Regions from separate parts of the Marinobacter sp. Arc7-DN-1 genome, predicted to be linked through region 2. Evidence: predicted binding sites of a transcription regulator. Region 2 holds the regulator's gene; each other region holds the start of a gene.
The links. The regulator FliA, encoded in region 2, starts transcription of late flagellar genes. The targets are predictions, from matches to a motif close to CTAAAGTTTNNNNNNNNNNNGCCGNTAA.

Region 1: the regulator FliA is predicted to act here: its motif matches at 2,061-2,088, upstream of D0851_RS20055 (methyl-accepting chemotaxis protein).
Region 3: the regulator FliA is predicted to act here: its motif matches at 1,074-1,101, upstream of D0851_RS02130 (methyl-accepting chemotaxis protein).

Annotation. Positions count from the first base shown of each region.
Region 1 is NZ_CP031848.1:4,284,233-4,287,491, forward strand. Features, by position in the region: gene D0851_RS20055 (methyl-accepting chemotaxis protein) at 67-1,923, opposite strand; gene D0851_RS20060 (DUF2058 domain-containing protein) at 2,177-2,713, opposite strand; gene dbpA (ATP-dependent RNA helicase DbpA) at 2,820-3,259, shown strand, end outside.
Region 2 is NZ_CP031848.1:1,025,166-1,028,424, reverse strand. Features, by position in the region: gene flhF (flagellar biosynthesis protein FlhF) at 1-140, shown strand, start outside; gene D0851_RS04775 (MinD/ParA family protein) at 228-1,040, shown strand; gene D0851_RS04770 (RNA polymerase sigma factor FliA) at 1,073-1,816, shown strand; gene cheY (chemotaxis response regulator CheY) at 1,979-2,362, shown strand; gene D0851_RS04760 (protein phosphatase CheZ) at 2,383-3,168, shown strand; gene D0851_RS04755 (chemotaxis protein CheA) at 3,185-3,259, shown strand, end outside.
Region 3 is NZ_CP031848.1:449,680-452,938, reverse strand. Features, by position in the region: gene D0851_RS02135 (bifunctional GNAT family N-acetyltransferase/carbon-nitrogen hydrolase family protein) at 1-993, opposite strand, end outside; gene D0851_RS02130 (methyl-accepting chemotaxis protein) at 1,185-3,071, shown strand; gene D0851_RS02125 (PaaI family thioesterase) at 3,104-3,259, shown strand, end outside.

The DNA.
Region 1 (3,259 bases), 1.0 Mb from region 2:
TGGTACAAAAGCAGAGGGCGCAGGGAACGGTGAATTGTTTCCGGTCCCTCTTTGCTATTGGCTGGCTTAAAGCCTGAAGCGGGAAACCAGGTTCTGCAGTTCGCTGCCGAGCCTGGCCAGTTCGCTGCTGGAGCTTGCGGTCTGGTTGGATGAGGCTGCGGACTGATCGGTCACGTCCCTGATTCTGGTAATGTTCTGGTTGATCTCTTCAGCCACCGATGTCTGTTGTTCGGATGCCGTGGCAATCTGGCTGTTGTATTGTTTGATATCCTCAACGGCCCTGGTTATGAGCTCAATGGTAGCTCCCGTCGCTTTCGCGCGCTCCAGCGTGTTGGAGGCCATGGTGGTGCTGGATTCCATGGCGGATACTGAATCTCCCGCACTACTCTGAAGCGAGGTTACCAGTGTCTCGATTTCCTGAGCCGACGATTGGGTCCGTTGGGCGAGGGAGCGAACTTCATCAGCAACCACAGCGAATCCCCGGCCCTGCTCACCGGCACGCGCCGCTTCGATGGCAGCATTGAGCGCCAACAGGTTGGTCTGCTCGGCCACGGATTTGATGACATCCAGGACAGTGCCGATGTTGGCGGTTTCCTTTTGCAGGCCCTGAATGGTTTCCATGCTCTGGTTTACTTCCCGGGCCAGGTTGTTAACTTGCTCGACTGTTTCCCGAACTTCCCGCTCACCCTCGCTCGCCTGGCTGGCGGCATCGGTTGCCACCGAAAATGCCTGCTCTGCACTCCGTGCAATCTCGCCAACGGTAGCTGCCATCTCGTTCATCGCGGTTGCGACCTGATCGGTCTCCTGTTTCTGGCGATTAATGCCGTCGCTGGTCTGGCTGGTGACTGTAGACAGTTCCTCGGAGGAAGCTGCGATGTTGGAGGCGCCGGATTCGATGCTTCTGACCAGTTCCCGGAGGCTGGTGACCATGGTCGCCAGGGCAGCCATCAAGCGGCCAATCTCATTGGTTCCAGAGGCGTTTATGTCGACCGTCAGGTTGCCGGAAGCAACTTCAGATGCGATGTCTACCGCCTGGTTGACCGGTGCCACAATCGAGCGGGTAATGAGATAGGCCATTAATATACCGAGCACCAGAGCGATACTTGTCGCGCCAAAAATCAGCCAGGATGCTTGCTGACGGTCCGTTTCCATTTTTTCGGCCTGCAGGGCACGGAGGCTGTTCGCAGACTCAATGGCGCTTCTCGCTGTACTGACCATTTCCTCCGATAAGCGGCTGCCCGTTTGGGTCAGTTCTACAGCCGTACGGAACTCGTTGGCATAGGTGTCGAGCGCCGCGTTGATCTGTTCTTTTTCTTCGGCAGTGATGGCAGCTGATTTCAGCGGGCTCTGGACCCTTTTGGCATCGCCAAGAAACGCCTTGACGCTGGCGTCATCATGCTCGATCAGAAACTTTCGTTCTGACCGGCGCATATCCTCGAAAATCGCTGAGGCAAAGAACAGCGAACTATGGGCCTTCAGGGACGACCCGAAAATTCTGGCACTGGTCTCAAGGCGGTTGAGGGCCTTTTCCCGATCACTGATGTTTTTCTCAACCTCTCCCATCAGTTGCTGATACTGTTTTACACCAGACTGAATGCGGCCCAGCTTGTTAACGTCTTCGCTGACCTCCAGCAGGGGTTTTATCTCGTTGGTTAGTTCGAGAACGCGGTCGCCTTGCGCTTGCGTTTTGGTGACTGCATCAGCTTCGCCTGTCAAAAGGAAGTTCTTCTCTTCCACGCGAGCTTCCGTAAGGCCGGTATTCACTTGCCCCAGCATGGCAACAATATTTGACATTTTGCTGTAGCTGTCCAGGGCGCGGTCACCCACCACGCCCACCAGAATGGTCAGTAACAGCAGGATGGCGAAGCCGCTGGCCAGCCTGGTCCGGATGGTCATATTGGAGAAGAGTTCTGGAAAACGCATTGATTCAATGTCCCTGGAGGAGGTGAGATTTGCCGGTTCAGCCTTTATCGCTTCTCGCCCTGGTTGTGGAAACCGGGAGGCGTTCTGATGCGCCCTGAAGAGTTAAAGTGCCTTTTGTTTGACTTATATTAAGTCGGTTTACGGCTGCGTATTCCAGAACTTTACCGTTACAGTTGATTGCCGGGTGTTTTCGAACGTGATACGGAATAGAGGGTTGCTGAGAATTTAAAGCTATCAGAATTGAGCCGCCGGTTTACCACATCAGATCATCGGGGATCTCATAACCCGCATAGGGATCATCTTCTCCCGCGTCATCCTTCTTGCGATCGTGGAGCACGACAACGGCATTTTCGTCACGTTCCAGAATCTTCCGGGCAACGCCCTCTGCCACGATCTCGTAATTGTCGTTGACATGGACAATGGCCAGTCGGCCGCGGGACAGCTGATCGACCATTTTGTCGTCTACAAAAATCTTCTTGATCTTCTTGCCATGGACAAACTGATAGGAGGTTTCCCCCCGGCTTCGGTCGAGGCGGTTCGATTCAACCAATTGGCGGATCTGTGCCTGGATTGCTTTCCTCTCAGCCGCGTGCTGGCGCTCAAGGTTCAACTGACGGTCCCGTTCTGCCTTTTCTTCGCGGGCCTGGCGTGCCCGGATTTCGGCTTCGTTAACCTGAACCGCGCCCTTGGGTTGCTGCTTACGTTGCTTGCGCTTTTCAGTGCGAATGGTTTTGGCTTTTTTCTCATCGGCAAGGCCGGCTTTCAGCAATTGGTCCTGAAGGGTTGCCATCAGTAACTCCGTTCTTTAGTTGCAAATTCTGGTATCATTCTGGCCTAGTATACGCCCTCATTATTGCCTTCATAACCAGCATCCGCTGATTCCGGGATTTTCTTTTATGTCTTCTTTTAATGACTTCGGTTTGTCTTCTGCCATGCGTGCAAATCTTGAGCAGCTGGGTTTTACAAAACCCACCGAGATACAGGCAAAGGCATTAGCGCCAGGGCTTGCCGGTAAAGACGTGATTGCCATGGCAAAAACCGGGAGTGGTAAAACCGCTGCATTTGGCATCAGTCTGATTGAGCGGCTGAATCCACGGTTGTTTGCGGTGCAGTCGTTGATTTTATGCCCGACCCGGGAGCTGGCGGATCAGGTGGCGAAGGCGTTGAGGGAGCTGGCCCGCGCCCGCGAGAACGTCAAGATACTGACCCTGTGCGGAGGTGTGTCGATCGGGCCGCAGATCGGTTCGCTCAGTCATGGGGCGCACATTGTTGTCGGCACGCCGGGACGGGTTCAGGACCACCTGCGCAAGGGGACTCTCTCGCTCGCGCGCCTGAA
Region 2 (3,259 bases):
GTTTGCCGGTGGCCTACTACACTGACGGGCAAAAGATTCCCGAAGACCTGCACCACGCGGAAGCGGTTCCGCTGGTGCGGCTGGCCGTGGACCGGCTTAAAACTCTCCAGAAACAGCAGGCGGTCGCAGAAGGAGCCTGAGAGAGCGGGCGCTGAGAGCGGACAGACTGACAGCGAGCGTCCGAAAAGACAGCACCCGGCTAAACGTGGCGAGAGACAAAAAACAGTATGAGCAAAGCACAACCGGTACAGGTGATTGCAGTTTCCGGCGGAAAAGGTGGAGTCGGCAAGAGTAACGTGTCGGTTAACCTCGGGATTGCCCTGGCACAGAAAGGCCGGAGAGTCGTGCTTCTTGATGCCGACCTCGGGCTGGCCAATATCGATGTACTGCTCGGTATTACCGCCAACCGGAACCTTCAGGATGTGCTGGCGGGCGACTGTGACCTCAAGGACGTTCTGGTCGATGGCCCCGGTGGCATCAAGATTGTACCGGCGTCCTCCGGTACCCAGCGAATGACCCAGCTCAGCCCCATGGAGCATGCCGGGCTGATCAACGCGTTCAGCGAACTCGGTGACCAGATCGATGTGCTGATCGTAGACACCGCCGCGGGCATTTCCGAATCAGTGGTGAGCTTTCTGAGAGCCTCCCAGGAGCTGCTCCTGGTGGTGTGCGACGAGCCCACCTCCATCACCGACTGCTACGCCCTGATCAAACTCATGAACCGTGATTACGGCACCAACCGTTTCCGCATTCTTGCCAATCAGGTGAGAAATGAGCAGGAAGGCCGGCACCTGTTTGAAAAACTGACCCGGGTCACCGAGCGCTTCCTGGATGTGGCACTACAATATGTCGGCATGGTGCCTTACGATGAAGCCGTGAAAAAAGCGGTTCAGCGGCAGCGGGCAGTGCTGGATGTCTATCCCAGGGCGAAAGCTTCCCTGGCGATCAAGGCGCTGGCGGAAAAAGTTGATAACTGGCCGCTGCCTTCCTCTCCCCGTGGGCATCTGGAATTCTTTGTGGAGCGGCTCGTCGAAGTCTGAATCGGATCCAGTCAAACAAAAAAACCGGATACATGACATTGGCGAAAAACCTCGGAATCTATAACCAGTCAGGCGCGCAGAAGCCTTCCCAGCTCGTTGAGGAGCACGCGCCTCTGGTAAAGAAAATTGCCCTTCATCTGATGGCCCGGCTACCAGCCTCTGTGCAGCTTGACGACCTGATGCAGGCCGGAATGATCGGCCTGCTCGAGGCGGCTCAACGCTACAGCGCCACCAGGGGCGCAACCTTCGAGACCTACGCAGGCATCCGGATTCGCGGTGCCATGGTGGATGAGATCCGCAAGGGCGACTGGGTTCCCCGTTCTGTGCACCGTAATACCCGCCGCATTTCCCAGGCCATCAAGGCCGTTGAAGATCGTCTCGGCCGGGAAGCCCAGGATCTGGAAGTGGCTGAAGAACTGGGCATGGGGCTGGCCGAGTACCATTCCTACCTCTCCGACTCCAACAGCGGCCGACTTTTTAGTCTCGATGAGCTCAATGAATCCGGCGAGCTGCCGATAGAACAGACAGAGCCACGGGATAATCCGCTCGAAGGACTCTCGTCCGACGCGTTCCGCCGCAGTCTTGCTGAGGCTATAGAGGAACTGCCGGAGCGGGAAAAACTGGTGCTGAGCCTGTATTACCAGGACGAGCTGAACCTCAAGGAAATCGGCGCGGTGCTCGGCGTCAGTGAAAGCCGGGTCAGCCAGATTCACAGCCAGGCGGCCTTGCGCCTTCGCGGACGGTTATCGGACTGGCGCCAGGATACGGGCAACTGATCACCGCCTTTGTGTGTCTGCAGCGGAGCAGTCTGTAGTTTTTGGTAACCGATGCTTTACAACCGAAGCAAAGATCAGACAATAAGCGGTTAAAACAGCGGCCTGCTAGACTTCGAGCCGAAAGGTCAAACGAATTCCGGGTGTTACTAACTGGAGGTCCCATTGGACAAGAACATGAAAATTCTCATTGTGGATGACTTTTCCACAATGCGACGGATCATCAAGAACCTGCTGCGCGATCTTGGCTTCACCAATACCGATGAAGCCGATGACGGCAACACGGCGCTGCCGATGCTCAAAAGCGGAAAATATGATTTTCTGGTAACCGACTGGAATATGCCGGGCATGTCCGGTTTCGATCTGCTCAAGGCCGTCAGGGCTGACGAGAACCTGAAAACCCTGCCGGTGCTGATGGTGACCGCGGAGGCCAAGCGGGACCAGATCGTTGCCGCTGCCCAGGCGGGTGTGAATGGCTATGTTGTCAAGCCGTTCACTGCTGCGGTGCTCAAGGAAAAGATTGAGAAAATCTTTGAAAGAATCCAGTAACCAGAGGTCGGATGGCTCTCATGAGCGATAGCAAAAAGAACCATCGGGGCCTCGAACCAGAGGTGACGGAAAAGCTCCAGCGTCAGGCAACCGAACTAGCTGAAAGCGTCAATGCCGGCGAATATGCCAAAGCCATGACCCTGATCAATGAACTCAGCGAAGTCAGGGATCAGAGTCTGTACCGCGAGGTCGGGCGACTGACCCGAAGCCTGCACGAAGCGATCCGGAACTTTCAGATAGATCCCCGTAACGCTGAACAACAGGAAGCGCTGTCAAAAATGACAGATGCCTCTGACCGTCTCGAATACGTGGTGCATATGACCGGTGAAGCGGCCAACCGGACCATGGATCTGGTCGAGGCAACCATGCCGGTAGCCAACGCACTGAGAGACGAGGCGGCAGCCTTGCGGGACGAGTGGCAACGTTTGCGCCGCAGGGAGATGCAGCCGGCAGAATTTCGCCAGTTGTATGGCCGGATCGACAAGTTCTTCGCTGGCATGGCCACGGACGCGGACACCATGTACAACAATCTCTCGGAAATACTGCTGGCCCAGGATTTCCAGGATCTCACCGGGCAGGTCATCCAGAAAGTCACCACGCTGGTGAAAGAGGTTGAGGAACAGATGCTCAGTCTGGTGGTGATGGCCAGTCATGTTGATCAGCTGACGGGCACCGTGCACCAGATTGATGACCAGGAAGAATCTGCGGAAAAGGGCGTCGGGCCCCAGATCAAGGCCGATGAGCGTGAAGATGTAGTCTCGGGACAGGACGATGTGGATGACCTGTTGTCCAGTCTCGGTTTCTGAATAGAGAGGGTAACGCATGGCGTTTGATGCTGATGACGAGATTTTGCAGGACTTTCTGGTAGAGGCCGGCGAAATACTCGAAAAGCTGTCA
Region 3 (3,259 bases), 580 kb from region 2:
ATCACGGTGGCACAGGTATGAGACGTTATACACCCGGTCATTTTCAATCAGCGGCATAGAGCCGGTGACGATGTTTATGTTGTAACTCACTGCCATTTCAGACATTTCTTCCCGGAACTGCTGGGTAAACCCGGCCAGGAAACGAATGGCCCGGGTCTGGTCCATCTGGTCAGTCAGGCCCATCAGCGGCGCGTTAAAAAATTCCGGGAACAGGGCGAAGTCGCTCTTGTAATCAGACAGCGCGTCAACGAAGTACTCCACCTGTTTCAGCACTTCCTCCACGGAGGTGAATTCACGCATCTGCCACTGAACGGCGCCCAGGCGAACCTGGGTCTTTTTAACGTTCAGAATCGACGAGGGCGGGGTGTAGAGAATATTCCGCCATTCCAGCAGCGTGGCGTAGCCGAGGGATTTTTCGTCCTCCGGCAGGTATTTGTGCATCAGCCGGGTAACCTGGAAATCGTTCGAGAGCTGAAAGCTCAGGATCGGATCGTAGATTTCCTTGCGGTCCACCCGCTGAATGTATTCTTCCGGTGAGTACTGCTCGGCGTACTTGAAATAGTTCGGTATACGTCCGCCTGCGAGAATCGCCCGCAGGTTCATGGAGCGGCAGAGTTCTTTGCGGGCTTCGTAGAGCCGACGGCCCAGGCGATAACCGCGGTATTCCGGGTGGATGAACACATCCAGCCCGTACAGCGAATCGCCATTAGCGTTATGCCAGATTTTTTCGTTCCGGAGGATCAGGTCGTCGTAGGTGTGGGGGTTACTGAACCGTTCGTACTTCACGAGTACAGTCAGCGCTACCGCCACCAGCTGCCCGCTTTCCTCAATGCAGATCTGCCCATCCGGGAACTGCTCTACCAGTGCCTTGATGGTTTCCTTGGGCCAGGCGCCCCCGATGTCATCGTAGACCCGGTCCATCAGTTGCTGGAGCTGGCCATAGTCCTCAAGCTTCAGATTCCGGAGGTTAAGATGCAGTTCTTCATGGGCCATTCAGTTCGGCTCCCGTTTAATTTGAAAAAAAGGACAAAGGGCTGGAACCCGTCAATACTGTGAAAGTTTATCAGAAGCCGTTAAAGACTTCGCATGGTGGGCCGAAACAAGATTTAACGGATATAAATTTCTGCCGGGTGTAGTATCCGGCGCTTTTCCAAACCCCCACCTTTTTGACCGAGGAAGTGAATGTGCAACTGACTTTCGAACAGAAGCTCCTGACGGCTTTCGGTGTTTTGCTGCTGCTGGTCATGGCAGCGTTCACGCTCTCAGGCGATGTACGACTGCAGAGCACCACGGAAACCTATGTCGACGCATTGATCGACGACACGGTAAAGCAGAGTACGTCGAGTATTGCCGAGTGGCTCAATACCCGCCTGACGATGACCGAAGCCACGGCAAAAGCGCTGGAAAGTGTTCAGGATGATGATCAGGCCCGGCTTGTTCTGCAGATGATCAGGAGCGGTGGCGGGTTCAGGGATGCTTACGTGGGCCGGACAGACGGCTACATGCTTATGCAAACGCCTGAAGCCGACGCGACCCTGCCGGCGGATTTCGATCCAAGGCAGCGGCCCTGGTTTAAGAAAGCCGTGAGTCTTGGCAGAGCTTCTTTTACCAAGCCATACCAGGACGCGGGAACCGGCGACATGATCATTTCAACGCTCGCGCCGGTTAAACGTGGAGAGTATGAAGGCGTGGCCGGTGCGGATATTGGCCTGGGAGCGATCGCCAAAACGCTGTCTACGGTTACCCTGGCAGACACCGGCTACGCTGCGGTGATCAACGAACAGGGCACGGTTCTGTTCCATCCCCGCCAGGAACTGGTCGGCCAAAATATCAGTGGATTGATTGGTGGCAAACCGGACCTGGGCGGCAATGCCGTTGTTTATGAGAATGACGAAGGCACCTGGAACGCCAGCTTCCACCCCATCAGTGAAGCCCGGGGCGTGAACTGGTACCTGGGTACCTTTGTCAATGACGACAAGATCAATGCGCCGGTACAGAGTGCCCGGATGACAGGCCTGGTCATGGCTGCTATTGGCCTGATCGTCTCTCTGGTCGTTCTGCACCTTGGTATCAAGGTTCTTATGGCTCCGGTTCGCCGCCTGAATAATGCCATGGCGGATATCGGCAGCGGCGATGCGGACCTGACCCAGCGTCTGGACGACAGTGCCAAAGACGAGTTTGGCCAGTTAGCGAAAAGCTTTAACCGGTTCGTTGAGAACATCCAGACCGTGGTCCGGGATGTTCAGAAGGGCAGTGCCGAGCTTGGCGGCAATGTCAGGTCTCTGAGAGACACTGCCAGCGCCAGCCGCGCCAGCGTTGACAGCCAACAGGCCGAGATTGATATGGTGGCAACCGCAATCAATGAAATGTCCGCTGCGGCCGGAGAAATTGCCCGGAACGCCCAACAGACCGCAGACGCCGCAAACACCGCCGACAGTGACAGCCGTGCGTCGCTGGAGACAGTCGCGGCCTCCCGGAACGCCGTTCAGAAGCTGTCGAAAGAAATCAACACCGCTGCGGAGGTTATCGATACCCTTGGCAAGGATGTGAGCTCCATCACTACGGTGCTGGACGTGATTCAGGGCATTGCCGCGCAAACCAACCTGCTGGCCCTGAACGCAGCCATTGAGGCGGCCCGGGCCGGTGAGGCCGGGCGCGGTTTTGCGGTGGTTGCCGATGAAGTTCGTAACCTGGCCCAGCGCACCCAGACCAGCACCGAGGAAATCAGTAACATGATCGAGCGCCTGCAGAAGGGTGCCAACGATGCCGTGGAGGTCATGAAGGCATCAACCGCGGTTTCCAACGTCAGTATGGAAAAAGCCCAGGACGCAATGGAGGCACTGAATCGAATTGCCGAGGCCATTACATCCATCAGCCAGATGACGTCCCAGATCGCCACCGCCTCTGAGCAGCAGACCTCGGTGACGGAAGAGCTGAACTCCTCGGTCACCCGTATTGCTGACCAGGGCCAGGAAGCCGCTGCCGCTGCCAGTGAGAACGATGTTTACAGCGGCCAGATTGAGAGCATTGGAACAACGCTGAATAAGAACGTGTCCCGCTTCCGGGTCTGACATCACCTTCAACCCAATAGCGGAGTATGATTATGGCGCTTATCGACAACCTTATTGGTGCGACCGGCCAGTGGGTTTCCCGCACGGACCCAAAAGCCACCCTGGCCAGCCCTCTGGCCTGGCTCAAAAAAACCGGCGGCTATGCGGCGGTTAACAGGATTATCGGGTTTTCCATTCCTTTTGCACCG